Regions from separate parts of the Pseudoxanthomonas sp. F11 genome, predicted to be linked through region 2. Evidence: predicted binding sites of a transcription regulator. Region 2 holds the regulator's gene; each other region holds the start of a gene.

Region 1 (3,270 bases), on a different contig from region 2:
GAGACCAGTGGCGTGCATGGTGCGCTGCAGTTCCTCGAACAGCGCGCCGGCGACTACGCGGGCAGGGCCAACCTGCTGGTGGTGCCGTGCGTCAGTCCGTGGGGCTATGAGCGCATCCATCGCTGGAATGCCGATGCGCTGGATCCCAACCGTTCGTTCCGCGCCGACAGTCCTGCGCAGGAGTCGGCGGCGCTGATCGCGCTGGTCGCGCCGCTCAGGGAACGGGTACTGATGCACATCGACCTGCATGAAACCACCGACAGCGACGAATCCGAGTTCCGGCCCGCGCTGGCCGCGCGCGACGGCAAGCCGTTCGAGCCGGGCGGGATCCCGGACGGGTTCTATCTGGTGGACGACAGCGAGCGACGGCAGCCGGAGTTCCAGCGCGCGGTGATCGCCGCGGTCGCCGCCGTCACCCACATCGCGCCGGCCGACGCGCAGGGCCAGATCATCGGTTCGCCGGTGGTGGCCGACGGCGTCATCGAGTATCCGGTGAGGTCGCTTGGCCTGTGCACCGGCATCACCGATGCGCGCTACACCACCATCACCGAGGTCTATCCCGACAGCCCGAAAGCCACGCCGCAGCAGTGCAACGATGCCCAGGTGGCGGCGGTGGTGGCGGCGATCGATTACGCGCTGGCGCACGGTTGAAGCGGGGCGGTTGCGACCCCATCCTGCTTCGTGAAGATCCGGGGTCGACGGCGGCGTAAGCTGGGCCGGCGACCAGGATCCATGAGGAGACGACCATGGCAACCGGATGGGCCGGCGATGGCGCCGTGCAGGACCAGATCGACGCGACCGTCAAGGACGGCATCGAACGCGCGCGTCGTGCCTTGCCCAAGGGCCCCAGCCTGACCCGATGCGAGGAATGCGAAAAGCCGATTCCCCTTGCGCGGCAGAAGGCGGTCCCAGGCGTAAGGCTGTGCGTGACCTGTCAGGAGGCGGCGGACGCCGACGCCCAGGGCGCCGCGACCTACAACCGCCGCGGCAGCAAAGACAGCCAGTTGCGCTGATGCGTGAGCGGCTGTCATGGGCACAGCAGAAGCCCCGCCGATGCGGGGCTTCTGTTTTCTCAGGCCGTGCAGGGATCAGCTGGCGCGCTTGAGTACCTGCTTGCGGTCGCGCATGACGTCGTGGCATTCGCGCACGCGGGGCAGCAGCGCCTGCGCTTCGGCGCGCGCGGCGGCGGGGGTGTCCTCGTCGCCGATGGTCTCGTTGAAGGCCTTCAGCAGGCGGTCCTCGGACTCTTCGAGTTCGGCCACGTAGCCATAGGTGGTGTCGCCCAGTGCGGCGCGGACCTTGCCGTAGAACTGCTGCATGCTGCCCACCATCGTACCGTGCTCGGCGGGCTTGCCGCCCGCGGACGCCACCACCGCGCTCAGGCGCGTGACGATGTCCTGTTTGACGCCTGCGATCCGCATGAACAACGCCGACAGTTCGGCATCCTTCACCTTGCCTGCGGCTTCGGTATAGAAGTCGTGGCCGTCGCGGGCGATCTCGATCAGATCGTTGAGGCTGTGCTGGATCTTCTTTTGCGTGTTCATCAGAACTCCTTTGGGGGATGTGTTGGACAGGGCACGGTGCCCGTGCACGACACCGTGGCGCACGCGGCATCAACATCGCGTGACCGGGCGAAGGAAGCGTTCACCAACGTGCGCAGCGTGCGAAGCGGACGTAATGAGGGTGTGAGCACGTGTCGTCGACGACCGTTCACTGCGTTCAAGTCCCGCACCGGTCGGCCGATAGAACGGCGTCGAACCGGAGAAGAATGGCGGCTGCCGTGCCACTGCTGAAGAAGATGACGCGCTGGTGGAGGCAGGTGCGGTCGAGTGGACCGCCTTCCGCCTCGCGGGCGAATGCGTGTGAAGAGGGCCAGCCGCCGGGGAGCGGCGAGCGGACCGAGGTCGCGGAGGAATGGGCGGGCACCTTGCTCAGACTCGCCGGCCTGGAGGGCGTGCCCACGCTGGCGCCCCAGGAGAGTCTGCCCATCATCGGCGCGGCCAGGGCCGCGCTCGCGCGTTTCGCCGACGACCCGCAGCGCCTGCCGCGGCGTCCACAGCTGCTGCCGCAATTGCTGGGTGCCCTGAACGATCCGGACACCTCGGGCCGCGACATCGCCGGCATCATCGCGCGCGATCCGGCGCTGGCGGCGAATCTGCTGAAGCTGGCCAACAGCGCGCTGTACCGTCGGCATGGCGCGGCGATCGAAAGCCTGGACCGTGCCGTGGCGGTGGTGGGCGTGGAAGGATTGCGCCATCTCGTGGCCGTGGCGCTGATGCAGCCCGTGATGCGTGCGGAGGGCGGCGTGTTCGGGCGCCTGCCGCACCTGATCTGGGACCATACGCAGCATACGGCGGTGATCGCCGCCGGCCTGGCGCGCCCCAGCGGCAGGGAACAGGTATTCGCTGCCCAACTGGCGGCCCTGCAGCAGGGCCTGGGTGCGATCGTGGTGGTGCAGGCGCTGCGCGATGCCTGCGCGGATACCGGTGGCGCGCTGCCCGATGCGATCTCGCTGCGGCGGCTGTTCCAGCGCTGGTCTCCCCGCATGGGCGGTGCCATCGCCCGCGCCTGGGGCCTGTCCGCGCCCGTCATCGAGGCGCTGGCGGGTCAACGGGATCAGGGCGCCGCGGCCATGGGGTCGCTGGCCTGGGTTCTGGCAACCGCGGCAGCACAGGCCAGCGCCGGATTGGAAGGTGCGGCGCAGGCGGATGCCGCCTGAGCGCCGCCTTCGCCAGCGCGCGTCGGGCGGTGGCGGGCGGGGCGGATGCCTTCGCTATTCCTTCCGGCACGGGGCCGATCCCGGTGACGCGGGTATCCTTGCGGACACGCCTGCGCGGGCCGCGTGCCCGCACCCGTTCACGGAGATCCGCTTTGAAGAAGACCCTGCTATCCGCCGCCACCTTGCTGGCCCTGGCTGCCGCAGCCCCGCTGGCAGCCCACGAAGACCGCGCGTGCCTGGATGACGCCTGCACGCTGCAGTCGCTGCTCGCCGGAGCCGACGCAGGCGGCACGGCCGCCGCCGGCACGACGATCGCGGCCAGGCGCTTCGGCAGCTGGGGCATCGATACGGCGGGCATGGACCGCCAGGCCAGGCCGGGCACGGATTTCTTCCGCTATGTCAGCGGCACCTGGGCCGACACCACGCAGATCCCGGCCGACCGTTCCAGCTACGGCGGCTTCGCCATCCTGCGCGACCTGTCCGAAGCGCGCCTGCGCGTACTGGTCGAAGGCTACACGCTGGGCGATCCGGCCACCGGCGGGGATGCCGCC
Region 2 (3,270 bases):
AGGCCGATCCGCTGGAAACCGGCGGCGTGGTCGCCCTGGTCGGCCCCACGGGGGCCGGCAAGACCACCACCATCGCCAAGCTGGCGGCCTGCTTCGCCCAGCGCCACAACGCGCGCGATGTGGCCCTGGTGACCACCGACACCGTGCGCATCGGTGGCCGCGAGCAGCTGCACGGCTACGGCCGCCAACTGGGCATCGCCGTGCACGAGGCCGACAGCGCACAGGGTCTGGCGTTGGTGCTGGAACGCCTGCGCGACTACAAGCTGGTGCTGATCGACACCGCCGGCCTGGGCCAGCGCGACCGCAACCTGGTGGGCCAGCTCAACTGGCTGCGGGCGTCCGGCCAGGTGCAGACCCTGCTCTGCCTGCCGGCCAATTCCCATTTCGCCGACCTGGACGAAGTCGTCCGCCGCTTCAACACCGTGCAGCCGCAGGGCGTGGTGCTGACCAAGCTGGACGAAACCGGTCGCCTGGGCAGTGCGCTGTCAGTGGTCGTGGACCACCAGCTACCGATGGCCTGGGTGACCGACGGCCAGCGCGTGCCCGACGACCTCCATCGCGCCAACAGCGCCCACCTCGTGCTGCGGCTGGACCAGCTGCGCCGCGAAGCCGACGAACCCTGCTCGACCGAGGCCACCCATGTCGCCTGACCCCCTGCTGCAGACCAACCCCCGCAGCACGCCTCCCCTGCCCGGCGCCTTCCATCCGGTGCGCGTCATCGCCGTGACCGGCGGCAAGGGCGGCGTGGGCAAGACCAACGTATCCGTGAACCTGGCCGTGTCCCTGGCCGAAATGGGCAAGCGCACGCTGCTGATGGACGCCGACCTGGGCCTGGCCAACGTGGACGTGCTGCTGGGCCTGTCGCCGAAGTTCACCCTGGCCGACCTGGTCGCCGGCCGCTGCCAGCTGGAAGACGTGCTGCTGGAGGGCCCCGAGGGCCTGATGGTGGTGCCGGCGTCGTCGGGTTTCCGCCACATGGCCGAACTGACGCCCGCCGAACACGTGGGCCTGGTCCATGTGTTCTCCGAACTGCAGCGCGCGCTCGACGTGATGGTGGTCGATACCGCCGCCGGCATCACCGACAGCGTGCTGACCTTCTGCCAGGCCGCGCAGGACACCGTGGTGGTGGTCTGCGACGAGCCGGCCTCGATCACCGACGCCTACGCCCTGATCAAGGTGCTGGCGCGCGAACGCGGGCTGGACCGCGTGCACGTGATCGCCAACATGGTGCGCGACCCCAACGAAGGCCGGAAACTGTACGAGAAGCTCGCGCGTGTCTGCGAACGCTTCCTCGGCGACGTGGCCCTGCACTACCTGGGCGCCGTGCCGCAGGACGACTGGCTGCGCCGCGCCGTGCAGCGCCAGCAGGCGGTGGTGAAGGCCTATCCGGGCAGCCCGTCGGCGCGCGCGATCGCCGAGATCGCCCGCACCACGGCGCGCTGGCAACCCCCGGTCGGCGCCCGCGGCAACGTGGAGTTCTTCGTGGAACGCCTGATCCAGCGCGGGGTGGCCGCATGAACACCGCCGCCGCCCAGTACCGCGCGGTGCAGCGCACCGCCGCCAACGACGTCATCGCCCAGCATGCCGACCTGGTGCGCCGCATCGCCCACCATCTGGCTGCCCGCCTGCCGGCCAGCGTGGAGATCGACGATCTGATCCAGGCCGGCATGATCGGCCTGCTGGAAGCCTCGCGCAGCTACGACGCCGAACAGGGAGCCTCGTTCGAGACCTACGCATCCATCCGCATCCGCGGCTCGATGATCGACGAGATCCGCCGCGGCGACTGGGTCCCGCGCTCGGTGCACCGCCGCGCCCGCCAGGCCGCCGCCACCGTGCGCGAGATCGAGCAGCGCACCGGCCGTGCCGCCATCGCCACCGAAGTGGCCAGCGCCATGGACATGCCGCTGCCCGAATACCTGCGCCTGATGGAGGACGCGGCGCGCGGCCAGGTGCTGAGCCTGGAATCGCACATCGACGACCATGGCGAACCCAACACCGCGCGCACCGGCGGTCCGTCGCCGCAGCAGCACCTGGAACGCAGCGAGTTCCGCCAGCAGCTGGTCAAGGCGATCGGCCAGTTGCCCGAGCGCGAACAACTGGTGCTGTCGATGTACTACGAGCAGGAGCTCAACCTGAAGGAGATCGGTGCGGTGCTCGGCGTCAGCGAATCGCGCGTCTGCCAGATCCACGGCCAGGCCATGGTGCGCCTGCGCGGCCGCCTGCAGGTGTTCGAGAAGGCGGACGCGGGGCTGGGCGACGACGAGTGACCCCGGACGATGCATACCTGTAGGAGCGCCCCCGGGCGCGATGCTCTTGCTCGAATTCCTGGGAAAAGCATCGGGCCCGAGGGCGCTCCTACAAAGGCGACGTCGCTGGCTCCCTAAACCTTTCCCTACCCCGGCCGATATCGCCACCAGACCCACCGTCCACGCAGCACCGGAGCACCCGTGACCAACAAGAACATGCGCATCCTGATCGTGGACGATTTCTCCACCATGCGCCGCATCATCAAGAACCTGCTCAACGACCTGGGCTATACGAACACCGCCGAGGCCGACGACGGCAGCACCGCGCTGACCGCGCTGGCGCAGGGCAGCTTCGATTTCGTGGTCACCGACTGGAACATGCCGGGCATGACCGGCATCGAACTGCTGAAGGCCATTCGCGCCGACGACCGCTTCAAGACCCTGCCGGTGCTGATGGTCACCGCCGAAGCCAAGCGCGAGCAGATCATCGAAGCCGCGCAGAACGGCGTGAACGGCTACATCATCAAGCCCTTCACCGCGCAGACGCTGGAAGAGAAGCTGGGCAAGATCTTCGAGCGTCTGGGAGCGGCCGCCTGATGAATGCCGTCGCCGATGTGGGTACCGCCCGCGCCGCCCTGGTGGAGAAGCTGCAGCACGCGCTCGACGCCCTGGAACAGGGCGACGAAGCCGGCTGGCGCCAGGAACTGGACGCGATCGCGGCCTGGCGCACCCAGCCCATGATGCAGGGCCTGGGGCGACTGGCGCGCGAACTGGCGCAGACCCTGGGCGAACTGCCCCCCACCGGTGCCGGCGAGCTCGACGACGCCTGCGCGCGCCTGGACCACGTGGTCGAGATGACCGAACAGGCCAGCCACACGACGCTGGATCTGGCCGAACAGTGCCGCGGCTACGCCACGCAATTGAAGGGCACCGATCTGTCGCCCGAACAGGCTGCGTTGGTGGACCGCATCGGCAAGGGCCTGTCCGAGATGGCGCTGGCGCAGAGCTACCAGGACCTCACCGG
Region 3 (3,270 bases), on a different contig from region 2:
TCGCCGCGGGGGCGTTCCTTGACCAGCCATTCGGCTGTTGAGAAACACCTCTTTGCTCGTGCAAAGAAAGGAACCAAAGAAACACGCCCCAGGCGGCACGCCCTGCGCTTCGCTCCGGGTCCGCGAGCGGGCCGGGAATTTCCGTATGGCACATCCCTGTGCCGTACGGAAACGCCGTCATCCATGACGGCGCCCTCCGGGTTTTACCCGGCCCGCTCGCCGTGCCTCATGGGGAACCCGAAGAGCCAGGGCAACGGCGTGCGTGCCGGATTTGTCCGTGCGGGCTTCTGGGGCCCCTTAGGTCCGGCAGTCACGGCGGGTAAAACCCGCAGGGCGGCGCACATGGATGTGCGCCGTTTTCGGCCAGGGCAGGATGCCCTGGCCGAAAATTCCCGTCGTGAATGCGAACCCGCCGCGTGCGGCGGGCGGACCGCCGGGGGGTGTTTCTTTTGCCTACTTTTCTTTGCACAAGCAAAGAAAAGTAGGGCCCCCGCGGCGAGCGGCGCCAAGCCCGACCTAGCACTGACCCACTCGGAAGGATTCAATCGCATTGCACGTTCGCAGTGAGCGCGTCGACTGAATGGTGCAGGTTGCGAGACTGCCTTTGATCGACCGGGACGGGCTTCGTTGCCCCTCACCCCAACCCCTCTCTCCCACAGGGACTTCCTTCGGTCGCCGCAGGGAGAGGGGTCACTGCTGGCACATCCCTTGCAACCTCCCCGCCGATGAACCGACGGAGCCCGCCCATGCTGCTGCGCCTCACCACCGCCCTGATCGGCGGTCTGACCGCATGCGCCGTGCTGGCCGCGGACTTCCAGCCGGTCGACAGCATCAAGGCCGCCGCTCTCGGCGCCTTGCCTGCCGGCAGTGAAGCCGAGGCCACGCTCGATCCCGCCCTGCGCCTGCCGCGCTGTGGCGCCGCGCTGGTCGCACGTGTCCAGGCCAGCAACAGCGTGGAGGTCGGCTGTCCCGATGGCTGGCGCCTGTTCGTGCCGGTGCGCGTACGCCGCAGCCAGACGGTACTGGTGCTGAGCCGCGGCATCGCACCGGGCGAAACGATCACCGCCGATGCTTTCATTCCCGAAACCCGCGATGCCTCACGCATCGTCGGTGCGGCCGTGGCCGATCCTGCCCAGGCCGTCGGTCGCGTCGCGCGCCGCACCTTGTCGGCCGGTGCCGTGCTGTCGGCGACCGACCTGGTGGCCCAGCGCCTGATCCGCCGGGGCGACAACGTCGCGCTGGTGTCCCGCCGCGGCGGGGTGGAGGTGCGCGTGGTCGGCAAGGCGCTGGGCGATGCCGGCGAGAACGAACGGGTGACCGTGGAAAACCTCTCGTCCCACCGCGTGGTGCAGGGCGTGGTGGGGCCGGGCGGCGACGTCTGGGTCAGCCGTTGAAAAGAAATCTCAATGGCCCCTCAAGTTGTCCGTCGGGGCGCCGATACCAACGCTGGGTGGAAAAGCCGTCGACCATCCGGCCTTCAGCGGAATTGTGGAATCCGTCACTAAAGTTGGCGTGGTCCCAGCCGATAACCTCGATGAACCCTGTTACAGGTGAACCAACATGAGCCAGAAAATCGAAGGCACTCCCCCTGCCGCCGTACGCACCACGGGCCCCGTAGGCGGCCGTGTCGCGCCGGCGGGTGCCGAACGTTCGCGGCCGGTGGAAGCCAGCGCCGGCGGCGACAGCCTGCGCCTGACCGGTGAGGCCACCAGCCTGCAGGCGATGCAGCGCGAGCTGTCCACCGCGCCGGCCATCGACCACGCCCGCGTGCAGGCCGTGCGCGAAGCGCTGCAGGCCGGCACGTACACGATCAACGCCGAAGCCATCGCCGACGGCATGCTCGGCCTGGAAGACCAGCTCGGCGGCTGATCACGATGACGCACGCCCCCCTCCAGCGACTGTCCGCGGCCCTGGAAGAGGAGCGTCGCGCCATCGTCGAACATGACGTGGAAGGCCTGGTGCGGTGCACCCAGGAAAAGCTGGATGCGCTGCGCGCGCTGGAAGCGGCCGCCGCGGGCTACGGTTTCCCCGACGAACTGCAGGGGCGCCTGACCGAACTGGCCGAAATGAACCATGCCAACGGCATCCTGCTGGCGCGCCGCCGGCGAGAAGTGAATTGGGCCCTGCGCCATCTCGGCCGCGCCGAAAGCAGCGGCGCCTACGATGCGCAGGGACAGACGTCCACGCTGTCCGCCCCGCGCCCGCTCGCGGTCGCCTGAGCCCGGTGCCCGATCCGCAAACTGCGACATCGCACCTTGCCGCTGCCCAAGGCGCGCCGGATACTGGCGCCCCGTCGCCGCCGTCCGATGCGTCCGTGGCCACCGCCCCATCCCCGAATCCCTTCCCCCACGCCTGTGCGTCGGAAGACATACCGACGTTCGCCGACCTGAAGGCGCTGGCCGAACTGATGGATGACGGCTACCTCCTCTGTCGCGGCGATGCGCGCCCCCTCCATGCGAACGCCGCCGCGCTGGCGTTGGTGAACGACGAACACGATGCGCTGGCCGCGCTTGCCCGGCTGCTGCCGGCGGATGCGATCGCCACGGCACGCGCCGATGGCCGCTGGAACGGCGACCTGAGCCTGGACGACGGCCTCGTACTGCAGGTGCGCGCCTATTTCCACGACAATCCCGGCGGCGGACACTGCCTGGTGGTCTTCCACGACGTCAGCGAGGCGCACGCGCGCCAGCAGGAGCTGCAGCGCCGCCACGCGCAGCTGCGGCAGACGCTGGTGCGCCTGGCCGGTGCGCAGGAGCAGCTGGTGCAGTCGGAGAAGATGGCCTCCATCGGCCAGCTCGCGGCAGGCGTCGCGCACGAGATCAACAACCCCATCGGCTACGTGCACTCCAACCTGGGCTCGCTGCAGGAATACCTGCACAGCCTGTTCTCGCTGATCGAGGTCTACGAGCGCGCGCTGCGCCTGCCGGACCCGAAGGCGATGCTGCCCGAGATCGAGGAGATGCGCGCGCGCTACGACATCGATTTCATCACCGGCGACCTGCCGCAGCTGATGGCGGAGTCGCGCGAGGGCATCGAGCGCGTCACCGCCATCGTCCGCAACCTCAAGGACTTCTCCTATTCCGGCCGCGACGACAGCTGGAAATCCGCCGACCTGCATGCCGGCCTGGATTCCACCATCAACATCGTCTGGAACGAGTTGAAGTACAAGGTCACGCTGGAAAGGCACTATGGCAAGCTGCCGCTGGTGCAGTGCCGGCCGTCGGAATTGAACCAGGTGTTCATGAACATCCTGCTCAACGCCAGCCATGC

The links. The regulator FliA, encoded in region 2, starts transcription of late flagellar genes. The targets are predictions, from matches to a motif close to TAAAGTTTNNCNNNCNNNGGCCGATAA.
Region 1: a site for FliA is predicted at 1,720-1,746, ahead of V8246_RS15830 (HDOD domain-containing protein). Genes of this name have one in related genera too.
Region 3: a site for FliA is predicted at 1,503-1,529, ahead of flgM (flagellar biosynthesis anti-sigma factor FlgM). Genes of this name have one in related genera too.

Annotation. Positions count from the first base shown of each region.
Region 1 is NZ_JBANLZ010000005.1:245,238-248,507, reverse strand. Features, by position in the region: gene V8246_RS15845 (M14 family metallocarboxypeptidase) at 1-651, shown strand, start outside; gene V8246_RS15840 (DksA/TraR family C4-type zinc finger protein) at 747-1,013, shown strand; gene V8246_RS15835 (PA2169 family four-helix-bundle protein) at 1,089-1,544, opposite strand; gene V8246_RS15830 (HDOD domain-containing protein) at 1,928-2,719, shown strand; gene V8246_RS15825 (M13-type metalloendopeptidase) at 2,872-3,270, shown strand, end outside.
Region 2 is NZ_JBANLZ010000006.1:181,007-184,276, forward strand. Features, by position in the region: gene flhF (flagellar biosynthesis protein FlhF) at 1-650, shown strand, start outside; partial or broken gene V8246_RS16890 (MinD/ParA family protein) at 706-1,518, shown strand; gene V8246_RS16895 (RNA polymerase sigma factor FliA) at 1,515-2,267, shown strand; gene cheY (chemotaxis response regulator CheY) at 2,463-2,843, shown strand; gene V8246_RS16905 (protein phosphatase CheZ) at 2,843-3,270, shown strand, end outside.
Region 3 is NZ_JBANLZ010000004.1:400,397-403,666, forward strand. Features, by position in the region: gene flgA (flagellar basal body P-ring formation chaperone FlgA) at 747-1,394, shown strand; gene flgM (flagellar biosynthesis anti-sigma factor FlgM) at 1,561-1,869, shown strand; gene V8246_RS14710 (flagellar protein FlgN) at 1,875-2,219, shown strand; gene V8246_RS14715 (ATP-binding protein) at 2,408-3,270, shown strand, end outside.